3 regions of the Bradyrhizobium sp. 197 genome follow, and region 1 is predicted to be linked to each of the others. Evidence: riboswitches for the same ligand, from Rfam matches in the RefSeq annotation. Region 1 holds a riboswitch; each other region holds the start of a gene.
What was found. A riboswitch is a leader RNA that binds a small molecule or an ion and turns the genes downstream of it on or off. The one in region 1 is predicted to bind cobalamin.
Positions count from the first base shown of each region.

Region 1 (4,926 bases):
TCGGAGAAGCCTTACACGCTGGCTGGCTTGAGCTCTGGTATGAGCCGAACTTTGACCCGTGTACCCTCAGCCGCCGCGGCGCCGAGGCGCTTGTGCGAATGCGGCATCCGACCTGGGGCGTTGTTCCACCAGCGTATTTCATCCCGGAGGCTCACGATCCGCATTTTAGGGACTTGTCGCAGTTCGTGATCGACCGCGCGATCAAGGATTGGAAGTATCTTCTGGAGCAGCAAACTTCGACCGATCTCTCCATCAATCTCCCGGCAGCATTCCTGATTGACCCGCAGGCGGTACGCGATCTCTGTCAGCGCATGCCGTCGCACCCCGCTTTCGGCGGCTTGACGATCGAAATCGAGAGCGAGGAAGCGATCCAGAACCTAGATCTCCTGATCGAGGTCGCGCGTGAGGTTCGCTTTCACAACATTGGCCTTGCAATCGACAATATCGGCGCCAATTGGCCGCAGCTGATGGGGCTCGAAAAATTCCCGTTCATGAAATTAAAAGTGGACCGGCAGTACGTCGCCGGTTGCGGAAATGGGCCCCTGAAGCGAACGGTGTGCCGCCATATCGTCGATCTAGCCAAAGAGTACAGTGTGCGCACCGTCGCCGCAGGCGTGGAGAGCCACGCCGACCTGATCGCTGTGACCGAACTCGGCTTCAACCTTGCGCAGGGCCATCTGTTCGGAAAGGCCATGCCGCTGAAGCAATTTGCACAGTCATCTTTCAGCCCTGTTCCACTTCGTCCAAAATAGTTGCATGAGGAGTGACTGAGCACAGCCAGGCAAAGCGTACCAGCGCTGGCCCGCGCGGCCATGCCTACTCGGCACCAGGCATGCGGTTGACAGCAATTAAATCGGCCACTTTGCAAACCCAGTATCGCTTCTCCCGGCCGAGCTTCATTTCCCTCCGAAGCGATGCCGAAGGTTATTGTAGCAAGCCTCCAGCGAGTCAATCCGCGGAGTTAACGTTGCAGGCGTGAGCGCGGCTTGGACAAAATCTCCGGTCAGGGCGTGTGACCGGAGGTTTGCCGACATCCGGCGTAGACGTGCGTCGGCTCGCGGCTTCTACTCGCGCCGCCGGTTTCGGGAATCGTCGAGCGTCGCTTGGCCCCGCGTTGCCATGCCAGACAAACCGACGGAAGCTCGCAGCAGTCGAGTCGCGACTGGCTATCGGAGTAGGGGCCCGAGGGCTCGCACGGCTTGATATTGAAGCGGCCCATGCTGTCGCAGATGCAACATGGTCTCAGACCCCGCACAGCACCATTGGGCAAGTTGCCCATCATTGAGCGCGCCTGTCCTTGGCACGGCATTTGAAAGGGATCGCCAATGGCATCGCTCGCCTAAGGAGTCGGAAGGCATGGCTTACAAGATCGTCGCTTCGCAATGTACCGTTTGTGGGGCATGTGAGTTCGAGTGTCCCAACGCGGCGATCAGCCTCAAGCGCGACATTTACGTTATCGATGCAAAAAAGTGTACGGAGTGCGAGGGCCATTCCGACACGCCGCAATGCGCTGTGGTCTGTCCGGTGTCTGACACCTGTGTCCCGTCTAAGACAACATAAGCAGCCCGCGTCCAGAAGGCTTCACCGCTCGATTTCGCGCACGAAGGAGTAGATGTCAAGCTTGTGGAGGCCGCCTTCCGCGTGCGGCGCATCGAGGTCGATCAACATCGTTATGAGCTTAAGGCGCTGATCGACTCCGAGAAACCCTCGAAGGGCTCTGTCAGAGGAGACCGTCAAATTTGTCTCGAATAATGACAAGGCCGCCTCGATGCTCCAGGTCGTCGCGTTGAGGCTTATCGTCGTTGGCTGACGAGCCGAGGCGAGGTGGACGGGCGTCGAATATCCCAAGATCAGCTTGCAGGATATCTAAAGCTACGTCGCTTCGAAGCCGAAGAGACGGTCTCCACGCGCGACGAGATCGGTCCGGAGATCCTGAAGACGTACGAGAAGCTGGGCATCCGCTTGCCCACGGTCACGATGCACGAGTGCATGGAGCTAGGGTCGTAACAGGATCAACACCCGCTTGGCGTACTCGGATGAGCCAACGCGAGCAGACGGACGCATTCACAAGCGGAGGCTCCACAGATCTAGGCGTTTTTACCAGGCCGGGAGTAAGACCGTTGTGCCCTAGCTGGTACAGCTCGCAATCGCTTGGGCAATATCGCGGCGACACTTAGTAGGTTGACGGATCGATCCTCGTGCGCCTAATGCCAGCCGTCGTGGTCTTCGGATTCGTTTGATCCGGAGCTAAGAGGGAAGCCGGTGCAATGCCGGCGCTGCCCCCGCAACTGTAAGCGGCGAGCCGCTGTCCAACGAAGTCACTGAAGCCATGCGGCTTCGGGAAGGCCGGACAGCAGCGACGACCCGCGAGCCAGGAGACCTGCCTCGACAATATATCGTCCACGGGCGGGGTGTCCCGGTGTGCGCCAAGCAGCTGTCGCTCACGCGATATTCGCTGCATGCGTCCGCCATGGCCTTTGCCCCAATCATGGGGTCTGAGCTATGTCTTTTCTTTCGCTTCCCGTTGCCACACTGGGGACGTCACGCATCGGCCCACGACGCGAACTCAAAGTCGCGCTCGAGAGCTACTGGGCGGGAAACTCCAGCGAAGCCGAGCTCCTCGAGGCGGGGAGTGGACTTCGTGCCGCTAATTGGGCACGGCAGAAATCCCGCGGTGCGACCGTCATTCCTTCGAATGACTTCTCGTTTTACGACCATGTGCTCGATACCAGCCTAATGGTTGGCGCCATTCCCGACGTCTACGGCTGGACCGAAGGTCCTGTGTCGCTCAAGACCTACTTCACCATGGCGCGTGGCGCTCAGGACGGTGGTCACGCTCAGCATGGGCCTGGCGTAGCCGCTCAGGAAATGACGAAGTGGTTCGATACCAACTACCACTACATGGTGCCGGAATTTCACCGGGATCAGATCTTTAAGTATTCCTCTCGAAAGCCGATCGAGGAATATGAGGAGGCAAAAAGCCTCGGCTACCAAACGCGCCCCGTCCTAGTTGGCCCAGTCACTTTCCTGAAGCTTGGCAAAAGCGCAAATCCCGCATTCAATCCGCTGTCGCTGCTCGATCGGCTCCTCCCAGTCTATGTCGATGTTCTCCGCGAACTATCCTCGCGCGGTGCTGAATGGGTTCAGCTGGACGAGCCATGCCTAGTGATGGACGTCGACGAAGCATCGCGGGCGGCTGTCCGCTGGGCCTATGCTCATTTCGCAAAGGTTGTGCCGGCCCTTAAAATAATGCTGGCCACATATTTCGGGGCTATCGGCGACAATCTTGAAACAACCTTGGCCTTGCCCGTTGCCGGGCTTCATGTGGATCTGGTTCGGGCACCTGACCAGTTGGACGCAATTGTCGCCACAACCCGTAGAGATCTCGTGGTCTCACTAGGCGTCGTTGATGGTCGGAACGTGTGGCGCTCCAATCTTCCGGCGCTGCTCGACCAACTTGCTCCTATGGTCCAAAAATTGGGCAGGCACCGTGTTCAGATTGCTCCTTCCTGCTCGCTGCTTCATGTTCCGATCGACATTGAGCTAGAGACCGATCTCGATCCCAATCTGAAGACATGGCTGGCGTTCTCAGTTCAGAAGATCAAGGAACTTTCGATATTGGGCAAAGCGCTGGCCGGCCATGCTGCCGAGGTGGCCGATGAACTTGCGCTTTCGGAGGAGGCAGCCGTCACCCGCGAAACATCGCCCGAGATCCACAATGCGAATGTCGCCGGACGAATCGCCGCGATCGACGATAGCATGCTTCGCCGTCGCAGCGCGTTCACCCAGCGTGCCGACGTCCAGCGCGTCTCGTTCGCATTGCCGATGTTTCCAACGACAACCATCGGATCCTTCCCGCAAACGGCCGATGTCCGGAATGCGCGCGCGGCTCATGCGCGGGGAACGTTGAATGACACGCAGTACGAGCAGCTTCTGAAAGCGGAGACAGCCCGTACCGTGAAGTGGCAGGAAGATATCGGCCTGGACGTGCTCGTACACGGTGAGTTCGAGCGCAATGACATGGTTCAATACTTTGCCGAGCAGCTGTTGGGCTTCGCTTTCACCAAGCATGGCTGGGTTCAGTCTTATGGCTCGCGGTACGTTCGTCCGCCTATCCTGTTCGGAGATGTCTCCCGGCCGAAGCCCATGACCGTTGAATGGTGGCGCTATGCGCAGTCTCTGACCAAAAAACCCGTCAAGGCTATGCTGACCGGACCGGTGACGATCCTGAACTGGTCGTTTGTCCGTGACGACATCTCGCGGCGCGAGACATGCCGACAGATCGCTCTCGCGATCCGAGATGAGGTCATCGACCTTGAGGCGGCTGGAGCGACCATGATCCAGATCGACGAGGCTGCGTTGCGGGAGGGATTGCCGCTACGCAAATCGCAGTGGAAGAACTATCTCGATTGGGCGGTGGACAGCTTCCGCCTTTGCTCCTCCCCGGTCGCCGACGGAACTCAGATCCATACTCACATGTGTTATTCCGAGTTCAACGAAATCATCGATGCGATCGCAGCAATGGATGCCGACGTCATTTCAATCGAGACGTCGCGTTCTAAGATGGAATTGCTCGAGGCCTTCAAGAGCTACAAATATCCAAATGAGATCGGGCCCGGCGTCTATGACATTCATTCACCGTGCATTCCCGCAGCGGCGGAAATCAAGCAGCTGATTGTGTTGGCGCGGCAGCGAGTTTCCGATCGGCAGCTCTGGATCAATCCCGACTGCGGACTGAAAACGCGAAGGTGGGAGGAGGTGCGTCCCGCGCTCGTCAATATGGTGGCCGCCGCACGCGAGTTGCGGGCCGAGCCATGATGGGCCGGAGCGTTTCGCCAACGCGTTTGTGAACAAGATGCACGCGCTTTGGGGGCTTACGATGTCCTTGGGAGCTTTCAAAGTTCCCAGCGCCGCGGAATGCGGGCG
Region 1 is NZ_JADPJJ010000087.1:37,808-42,733, reverse strand. It holds gene IVB27_RS20235 (EAL domain-containing response regulator) at 1-752, shown strand, start outside; gene IVB27_RS20230 (4Fe-4S binding protein) at 1,357-1,560, shown strand; gene IVB27_RS20225 (hypothetical protein) at 1,582-1,848, opposite strand; cobalamin riboswitch at 2,204-2,402, shown strand; gene metE (5-methyltetrahydropteroyltriglutamate--homocysteine S-methyltransferase) at 2,503-4,818, shown strand.

Region 2 (4,926 bases), on a different contig from region 1:
CCAGTCCGGCAAAGCGTTCCGCCTCCGTCAGAGACGGAAACGGAACGAAGTGCATCACGATTCCCGTCGCGAACCACATCGCAAACAGCAGGCAGAACGCGATCCCGAGCCAGCGATGCAGCAGAACGATCGCGCTCATCATCGATCAGCATCCTACCATTTGAACGCAGCCGAGATCTCATAGGTGCGCGGCGCACCCAAGAGGATCTGGTCGGGATAGAACGGATCGCCCCAGATCGCATAACGCTTGTCGGCGATGTTGCGCACGCGGAAGGTCAGGCGGGCCTGGTCGACCGCATCGAACACCGTTTTGGGAATGTCGACGAAGGCGTAGACGTCCGCGACGGTGTAGGCCTTCATTGTCACGACGTTGGCATCGGTGTTGTAGCGGTCGCCGACATGGCGGCCGGTGATGCCGAGCTCCACCGGCCAGGGCGTGAAGAGGCGCCAGGAGGCACCGGCGTTCGCGACGATGCGCGGCACATTCGGCGGCGTATTGCCGGAGAACGAGCCGCCGACAAAATTGTAATCGGCATAGCGCGCATCGACATAGGCGATGTTGCCCCAGAGACGCAGAGGCTCGATCGGCCGCACGGATGCCGCCAGCTCCACACCCTTCGACTCCTGCCGCCCGGCGAGGTTGAGCTGCATGCCGCCGGCCGCGGCATAGACGTTCTTGCGCAGGATGTCATAGGCCGAGAACGACCACTCTGCCCGGTTGTCCCAGAACAGGTGCTTGACGCCGGTCTCATAGGTGCGCGCAGTGGTCAGGTTGAGCGGATCGGTCGGACTGAGCAGGAAGATGTTGTTGGCTGCGATGTCGGCGCCGGTGGCGTACTGGCTGAAGAAGGTCAGACCCGGAACGGCTTCCCACGTGTAACCGATACGCCCCGTTGTCGGGACCCAGGATTTCGAGAACGGGAAGTTCGCGTTCTCCAGCCCGGTCTTGTCGGTCGAGTTGCGGTCGAGCCCGATATGCTCGACGCGGAGGCCGCCGACCAGCGCGAAGCTGCGCGTCAACTTCAGCCGGTCCTCGAACGACAGTGCCTCGTTGTCGATGCGGGCGGTCTGCTGCTTGGTCGTGAGCAGGCCGTAATAGCCGCGGTCGGGATTGACCAGGGAGACATCGTCGTTCGGGAAGTTTGCCGCGCCCGGCCTGACGAAGTCGAGATAACTCGACGAAAGCGTCGTGACCAAGCGGTTGTCGAAGCCGGCGATGTTGGCATCCCAGATCAAGTCGGTGATGTTGCCGGCAAGGCGCTGGCTGTGCGCGACATAGAAGCGCTCGCGATACACCCTGTTCGTCGTGGAGTCGAACGCCTCAACTTCATTGTTGAACCAGGTGCGTTCTGCACCATAACCATAGGCCTGGCTTTTCAGCGTCAGGTCAGGCGCAAGCCTCAGCTCGAAGCCACCGCGCAGCCACACCTCCTGCGCCACGTTTCGATTGTCGAGGACGTTGTAGTTGGTGTTGAAAGTGCGGTCGTCGATGGTGACAGCCCCAAGATCAGTCCTGTTGAAGTAATTGCCCGAAACGATCCCCGTCGTCGCATGCGAGCCGCTGAAGGCGATCGGCACCAGCGGTGCACCCCAATAGGCTTTCGAACGGTCTTCCCGATACTCGATCGCGCCCCAGATCTTGAGACTGTCCGAAATGCGGTAGTTGAGCTGGCCGGAGACGTCGAGCGTCTTGGTGTTGGTGTCGTCGGCAAAGCCGTTGAGCGAAGCACGGCTGACATCGAAGCGATAGTCGAGTCCCGCTACGTTGGTGCTGCCGCCCGAACCGTAATGCGCGCCGAACGAGTTCAGCGAGTCCCAGGAGAAATCGGCTTCGTTCCGGATTGGTCCGGTGTGCGGCTGCTTGGTGACGGTGTTGATCGCGCCACCGGCGGCACCTTCGCCCGAGATCAGCGAGGCCGGGCCTTTCAGGAATTCCACTGCTTCGAGATTGGCCGTGTCCATGATCCGCGAGGTCATGTTCTGCGGGCCGATCTTGATGCCGTTGTAGAGCATGTTGATCTGGCTGTTGGTGAAGCCGCGCATCGAGAACGCCGCAGGCTCGGCGGGGTTATCCCCTGAGGTGACGCCGACGGCGCCCTGCGCAACCTCGGAAACAGTGCGATAGCCCTGCTCGCGCATAGTTTTCGCTGAAATCACCTCGACGGTGGCGGGGATCTCCCGCACGGTTAGACCGAGACGCGAGGCGCTCTCGGGGACTGCATTGGTGTTGAGCGGCGTTTGCGCCGCTGCGGTCGGCACGACAGGCTTGGGCACTGCGGATGCAGTCGCCGGCCGGCGCGCTGCTGCGCGGCGTGGGCTCTGCGCTTCCCGGGCGGCCGGCCTGGCCAGCTTCCGGGGATGAGCGGGCGATATCTCGACGGGCGGCAGAGGTTCGCGAACCTGCTGCGCCATCGCAGCGGGCAGATCAAGGACGGCAAGGGACGTGAGCGCAGCGGACGCAAGGAATTTGCGCAGCCGGGTGGCATGGACGGAAAACATGGTTCAGACCTCGGTATGACGTCAGTGGCACGTCACAGCGAACGAGGTCTCACCGTGGCTTGTCAGCCTTCCGATGAAGCCGAATGTCTGTACTCCCCGACCGACATCTTCGCGTGTGACCACGGCTGACGGCAGGTCTCCTGGCTCGCGGGTCACTACCTTGCGTCGCCTTCCCGGGACCGAGATACCCAGTGGCTCGTGACGCAAGATTCGCCGCTTACAGTTGCGGGGGCAGCCACGGCATTGGGGACAAAGTCCCCGCACCGCATTCCCTTTTCATCCCCTCTCGGGGAAACCGTCACGAGCATCTAGGATTACGATCCAGACAGAGTCAATGTGCCAGCAGGCGTTATTGCCACAACGACCAACTTCCTTGGAGATAAGCATGGAAGGCGAGACCTTCCTCTGGCTGATACGGCATGCGCCCGTCGACGGGATCGCCGGGACGATCCATGCAGCCGATGCGCCGGCCGATCTCCGCGGTCGCGCGCAGTTGGAGGCGCTGCGGCAGCGTCTGCCGCAGAACGCCACGAGCTTTGCGAGCCCGTCGCGGCGCACGGTCGAGACGGCCCGCGCGCTGGGGCTAGAACCCGAGTTGGAGGGCGAATTCAGCGAGCAGGATTTCGGTGCCTGGACCGGCCGTCGGCATGACGATCTCGCAGCGACCGGAGGAGGCGCCTATGCGCAGTTCTGGAACGATCCAGGGCGCGGACGGCCGCCAGGCGGCGAAAGCTTTGAGGATCAGGTCACGCGCGTCCGGCTGGGGCTCTCGCGGATCGGAGCCGGATCGGCCACGCTCGTCGTGCATTCCGGCACCATCCGCGCGGCGCTGTGCATCGCGCTGGATCTGACGCCTCAAGCGGCCCTGCGCTTCGTCATCGATCCGCTGTCGCTGACCCGGATCGACCGGCTCGCGACCGGCTGGCGCGTCGTCTCCGTCAACCAGCGGATGCTTTGATCAGGCCGGACGATCCGGCACATTGGCCTGCGCAAAGGTCGCCATGCCGTTGTGGAGAGCGCAGGCGGATCGCACCAATGGCAGCGCGATGGCCCCGCCCGATCCTTCGCCGAGCCTGAGATCGAGGCTGATCAGCGGTTGCACGTTCAGCGCGCGCAGCACCAGCCGGTGCCCCTGCTCCGCCGATTGATGCGATGACAACAAGAATGGCTGGCAAGAGGGGTTGAGCCGCGTCGCCGCCAGCGCCGCCACCGACACGATGAAGCCGTCGAGCAGCACAGGGACGCGGCGCTGCGCAGCCGCAATGACGGCGCCGCAGATAGCCGCGATTTCGAGGCCGCCGACGGCGCACAAGATTTTCTCAGGCGAAGCGCCCGCAACGCCATGGTGTGCAATCGCAGCGTCGATCACCCGCGCCTTGTGCGCACGGCCGGCCGCGTCGACGCCGGTACCGCTGCCAGCGATCTCCTCGGCACCCATGCCGAGCAGGCTCGCCGCAATCGCCGCCGATGTCGTGGTATTGCCGATGCCCATCTCGCCGAAGATCAGGAGATCGGGCTTGCTGGCCGCGGCGCGAGCAACTGCGCGCTGGCCGGCTTCGAAGGCAAACGCCAGCTCCGCGGGGGTGAGCGCACCTTCGACGCTGAAATCCCGCGTGCCGCTACGCGGCTTGTCGGTAACGATTCCCGCCATCTCCTGCTGCGCCAGCGTGCCGGCGTCGACGACCTCCAGGTTTGATCCCAGTTCACGCGCAAGCACCGAGATCGCGGCGCCGCCGGAGGCAAAATTCGCCAGCATCGCGATGGTCACTTGTTGCGGATAGGCCGAGACGCCCTGCGCGACAATGCCGTGATCGCCGGCGAAGATGATGATCGGCACCCGCGCCGCGCGCGGCTGCTCAGTTGCTTGCAGGCCCGCAAGCTCGATCGCGAGCTGCTCGAGCCGTCCGAGCGCGCCGGCCGGTTTCGTCAATTGCGCCTGCCGCGCGACCGCCGCCTCGCGATGGACTGCCGAAATATCGGGGCACTGTTGGTAGACCCATTCGGGGAGCATGTTGCCTCGCTTGCCTTACGGCCTGCGCTTGAGGATGTAACTGTCCATGATCCAGCCATGCCGCTCGCGCGCCTCTTGCCGCACGGCGACGATACGCGGGCCGATCTCGGCCAGCACGCCGGACATGATGACCTGATCCGGCATGCCGAGATAGGCGCCCCACCAGATGTGAAGCCCTTCCGGATCGAGCGACTGGAACGCCGTGCCGCCGTCGAGCATCACCACCACGGTATCGACACCTTGCGGCCAGCCGCCATCGCGCAAGCGGCGGCCCGTCGTCACCAGGAATGGCTCGCCGATATCATTGAGCGGTAGCGCATGCGCCGCGCACAGCGCCTGGATCGAGGTGATGCCGGGCACGACCTCGATCTCAGGCAAGGGATTGAGCCGCCGCGCAATGCGCAGCGAAGAATCAT
Region 2 is NZ_JADPJJ010000079.1:91,446-96,371, forward strand. It holds gene IVB27_RS19230 (PepSY domain-containing protein) at 1-142, opposite strand, end outside; gene IVB27_RS19235 (TonB-dependent receptor) at 154-2,499, opposite strand; cobalamin riboswitch at 2,613-2,814, opposite strand; gene IVB27_RS19240 (histidine phosphatase family protein) at 2,885-3,457, shown strand; gene cobT (nicotinate-nucleotide--dimethylbenzimidazole phosphoribosyltransferase) at 3,458-4,510, opposite strand; gene cobF (precorrin-6A synthase (deacetylating)) at 4,526-4,926, opposite strand, start outside.
Region 2: linked by a shared signal. The riboswitch ahead of IVB27_RS19235 (TonB-dependent receptor) and the one ahead of metE (5-methyltetrahydropteroyltriglutamate--homocysteine S-methyltransferase) in region 1 are both predicted to bind cobalamin.

Region 3 (4,926 bases), on a different contig from region 1:
AATGTCTAGCTTTGCCAAAAACGCCTTGCGGAAATCATCCGACCTGAAAAGGCCGTGCAGATAACTGCCTTGCACACGTCCGTCGCGCGAGATCGCGCCTTCCGGTTCACCATTCAGCTTTGCGAATGGCCGCGCGCGGTCGGGCCCGTCGGTGCGGCCGATGTGGATTTCGTAGGCTTCGATCGGCTGATCCGTCGCGGCATGCACGGCCGCGATGCGCGTCAGCGTCTTCTGCGGGCTCATCACCGTTTCTACGTCCAGAAGTCCGAGACCCGGTGTGTCGCCCGCGGGGCCCTCGATGCCATCGGGATCAGTGACGCTGTGTCCGAGCATCTGATAGCCGCCGCAGAGGCCGAGCACATGGCCGCCTCTGCGGTAGTGCGCCAGGAGATCGATGTCCCAGCCCTGCGCGCGCAGGAAGGCGAGGTCGCCGCGGGTGGACTTCGAGCCGGGAATGATGACGAGCCTGACGTCGCCGGGAATGGCTTCGCCCGGCCGCACCATCACGAGATCGACGCCAGGCTCGAGTTTTAGCGGATCGAGATCGTCGAAATTGGCGATCCGCGACAGCGCGAGACATGCGATCTTGCATTGCCCCGGCTTGCGCGCATCGCTCAGGCCCAGCGCATCCTCGGCCGGCAGCTCGCCGGCGCGCGTGAACCAGGGCAGCACGCCGAAGCCGCGCCATGATGTTTTCTGCTCGATCAGCTTGTAGCCGTCGTCGAACAGCGTGGGGTCGCCGCGGAACTTGTTGATGACAAAACCCTGGATCATCGCGGCATCGTCCGGGTCGATCACCGTCTTGATGCCGACGAGTTGCGCGATGACCCCGCCGCGGTCGATGTCGCCGACCAGTACCACCGGCACATCGGCCTTGCGCGCAAAGCCCATATTGGCGATGTCGGCCTCGCGTAAGTTCACCTCGGCCGGACTGCCGGCGCCTTCGACCAGCACGAGATCGGCGCGCACCTTCAGCCGCCCAAAGCTCTCCAGCACGGCGCCCATCAATGACGGCTTCATCGCCGCATATTCGCGCGCGCGCGCGGTCGCGATGCGTTTCCCCTGCACGATCACCTGCGCGCCGACATCGGTCTCGGGCTTCAGCAGCACCGGGTTCATGTCGGTGTGCGGCTCGACGCCGGCGGCGAGCGCCTGGAGCGCCTGGGCGCGGCCGATCTCGCCGCCGTCGACGGTCACGGCCGCATTGTTCGACATGTTCTGCGGCTTGAACGGGAGCACGCGCAGGCCGCGTCGCGTGAAGGCCCGCGCGAGGCCGGCGACGATGAGCGACTTGCCCACGTCCGAGCCGGCCCCCTGGATCATCAATGCGCGCGCCATCGCGTCGTGCTCAGAACTCGACGCCGGCTTGCGCCTTGATGCCGGAGCGGAAGGGATGCTTGACCAGCGTCATCTCGGTGACGAGATCGGCGATCTCGATCAGCTCGTCCTTGGCGTTGCGTCCCGTGAGCACGACATGCGTCATCGGCGGCTTCTGCGTAGCCAGAAAATCGACGACCTCGGCGATGTCGAGATAGTCGTAGCGCAGCGCGATGTTGATCTCGTCGAGCACGACCATGCGCAGGTTGTGGTCGAGAATTAGCTCCTTGGCCTTCTCCCAGCCGGCGCGCGCGGCGGCGATGTCGCGGGCGCGGTCCTGCGTCTCCCAGGTGAAGCCTTCGCCCATGGCGTGGAACTGGCAGAGGTCGCCGAAATGGCCGGTAAGCATGCGGCGTTCGCCGGTATCCCAGGCACCCTTGATGAACTGCACGACCGCGCAGGGGAAGCCGTGGGCGACGCAACGGACGATCATGCCGAAGGCGGAGGAGGACTTGCCCTTGCCGGCGCCGGTGTGGACGATGATGAGGCCCTTTTCACCGCTCTTGGTCGCTATGATCTTGTCGCGGGCGACCTTCTTCTTCGCCATTTTCGAGGCGTGGCGGGCGTCGGTCTCGTCGACCGTTTGGGTATCCGGTTCAGGCGTCATCGGACGGGGTCCTTCGGCTTGACAAGAGGCGGCCGGGGGCAAATGGTGGCCCGGCGTTGGTTCCTGTCCTACGACAGGCGAAGAGGGAATGCGATAGGGTCCGAATCGGCAAGATTTGGTTCCAAAATGCAGCCGCCCCCGCGACCGTGACCGGAGAGATGCCCGAAGCCACTGACCCCTTGGGGATCGGGAAGGCGGGGATCGAAGGGGAAACCCTGCTCCGGAAGCCGGGAGACCTGCCAGCGCGGACGATTTTGGACCGGCGGACGGGGTGTTCCGCGACGGGGAAGCGGGCCTTCGCAAGAATGGTTCGTGCGCCTCTTCGCTTCCCGCTATTTATTCTGGAAGAGGCGATGACCGTCACACTTCACGTCTGCATCACCTGCCGTGCCGGGGAGTCGCTCGGCGAGGGCGAGGCGACACCCGGCAAGCGCCTGCATGGTGCGATCCTCGATGCCGGCGTGCCCGACGGCGTCAATGTAGTTCCGGTCGAATGCCTGTCTGCATGCAGCCAGGGCTGCTCGGTCGCGCTCAGCGCGCCCGGCCGCTGGTCTTATGTCTATGGTCGCCTGTCGGATGCGAATGCGCCCGACGTGGTCGCGGGCGCCGCCGCCTATGCCGCCGCGCCCGACGGCCTCGTGCCCTGGCGCAGCCGTCCCGAGATCTTCCGCAAGCAATCGCTTGCCCGCATTCCCCCCATGGCCGTCGTGCCGGAGACCGCCGAATGAATTCGCTCGCAAAAGTCCCGGTCACGGTGGTCACGGGATTTCTCGGCTCCGGCAAGACGACGCTGATCCAGCATCTGCTCGCCAACGCCAACGGCAAGAAGCTTGCGGTGCTCGTCAACGAGTTCGGCAGCCAGGGCGTTGACGGCGAGATCCTGAAATCCTGTGCCGATGCCAATTGCCCGGAAGAGAACATCATCGAGCTCGCCAATGGCTGCATCTGCTGCACCGTCGCCGACGATTTCATTCCGACCATGGAGAAGTTGCTGTCGCGGCCGGTAAGGCCCGATCACATCCTGATCGAAACCTCGGGCCTGGCGCTGCCAAAGCCGTTGCTGAAGGCATTTGACTGGCCGGAGATCCGTTCGCGCATCACGGTCGACGGCGTAATCGCGCTGGCCGATGCCGAAGCTGTCGCCGCTGGTCGCTTCGCGCCCGACCCGATTGCTGTCGAAGCGCAGCGCGCGGCGGACAAAAATCTCGATCACGAGACGCCGCTGTCGGAGGTGTTCGAGGACCAGATCGCCTGCGCGGACATCGTGCTGCTGACCAAGGCGGATCTTGCGGGCGCGGCAGGCCTCGAAGCGGCCAAGGCGGCGATCACCGCCGAGATGCCGCGCCGCGTGCCGATGTTGCCGGTGACCGATGGCGCGATCGACGCGCGCCTCATTCTCGGTCTCGGCGCTGCCGCCGAGAAAGATCTTGCTGCGCGTCCTTCGCATCACGACGGCGAGGAAGAGCACGAGCACGATGATTTTGCTTCGGTCGTGATCGATCTTCCTGAAGTCGCCGATGTCGATGCGCTGGTCGCATCGGTCCAGCGTCTCGCACGCGAGCAAAACGTGCTGCGCGCCAAGGGTTACATCGCGGTTGCGGGCAAGCCGATGCGCTTGCTGTTGCAAGCAGTCGGTGAACGCGTGCGCCACCAGTTCGACAAGCCCTGGGGCGCTGGTCACAGGCAGTCAAAGCTCGTCGTGATCGGCGAGCACGGAAATATTGATGAAGCCGCGATCAAGGCGGGACTCGGTATCTGATGCACGTCGTCTTCCGCGAGAGCCGCGGTCTCGAGGAGACCGCGACGCCAAGGGACATCGGCCAGGACCCGGCCGATCTCGTGGTGCTCTCGTATTCGGATTCCGATCTTGCGGCGTTCGCGGCCGGCTGGCGCCGTGGCCGCGACACTCTGCCGTCGCTGCGGCTCGTCAATCTCGCAGAGCTCCGTCATCCGCTTTCGGTCGACACCTATATCGAGCGTACGCTGTCGCAGGCGCGCGGCATTCTGGTGCGTCTGATCGGCGGTGAGTCCTATTGGACGTATGGGCTCGCGGCTCTGCAGCAACTGGCTAGGGATCGCGGCATCGTCCTGGCCGTGCTGCCGGCCGACGGCCGCGACGACACGCGGCTGGACGCATATTCGACCTTGCCGGTCTCGACGCTGCGGCGGCTCAAGGTGCTCTGCGACACCGGCGGCCCCGTCGCGGCGCAAGCGGCGATCGCGCAACTCGCGCTGGCCTCCGGTCTCTATGCCGGGCCGGTTATCGGCGAGATGAACGTTCCCGAGATGGGTTTTTACGACCCCGCGCGCGGCGTCATTGCGGCGCCGACTGACGGCGAGGGCAAGCCGCGCGCGCTGGTGACGTTCTATCGCTCCTATCTCACCGCCGCGGACACCGGCCCGGTCAATGCCCTGATTGCCGCGCTGCGCGAGAAGGGATTTGATGCGCATGGCGTGTTCGTCACCTCGCTGAAGGCTGCGGGCATCTCGGATTGGCTTAGGGGGTATTTCGCGAAGAATCCTCCGGCTGCGATCGTTAATGCGACGGCGTTCTCGGCGGTGGGCGAGGACGGCACGACGCCGTTCGATGCTGCATCCTGTCCGGTGTTCCAGGTCGCGCTCTCATCGGTGCGGCGCGAGGACTGGACCGAGTCGCTGCGTGGTCTGTCGCCCGGCGATCTCGCGATGCATGTGGTGCTGCCGGAGGTCGACGGCCGTCTGTTCGAGGGCGTGGTGAGCTTCAAATCGGCCGCGATGCGCGATCCCGATCTGCAATTCTCGCATCTTGCGCATCGCGCGGATGAAGAGCGCGTGAACGCCGTCGCCGCGCGCGTTGCAGCCTGGCGGCGCCTTGCCGAGAAGCCGGCTGCCGACAAGCGGTTGGCGCTCGTGCTCTCGAACTATCCGGGTCGTCCGCACCAGATCGCGCATGCGGTCGGTCT
Region 3 is NZ_JADPJJ010000079.1:108,150-113,075, reverse strand. It holds gene IVB27_RS19330 (cobyric acid synthase) at 1-1,338, opposite strand, end outside; gene cobO (cob(I)yrinic acid a,c-diamide adenosyltransferase) at 1,349-1,984, opposite strand; cobalamin riboswitch at 2,025-2,242, shown strand; gene IVB27_RS19320 (DUF1636 family protein) at 2,338-2,712, shown strand; gene cobW (cobalamin biosynthesis protein CobW) at 2,709-3,743, shown strand; gene cobN (cobaltochelatase subunit CobN) at 3,743-4,926, shown strand, end outside.
Region 3: linked by a shared signal. The riboswitch ahead of IVB27_RS19320 (DUF1636 family protein) and the one ahead of metE (5-methyltetrahydropteroyltriglutamate--homocysteine S-methyltransferase) in region 1 are both predicted to bind cobalamin.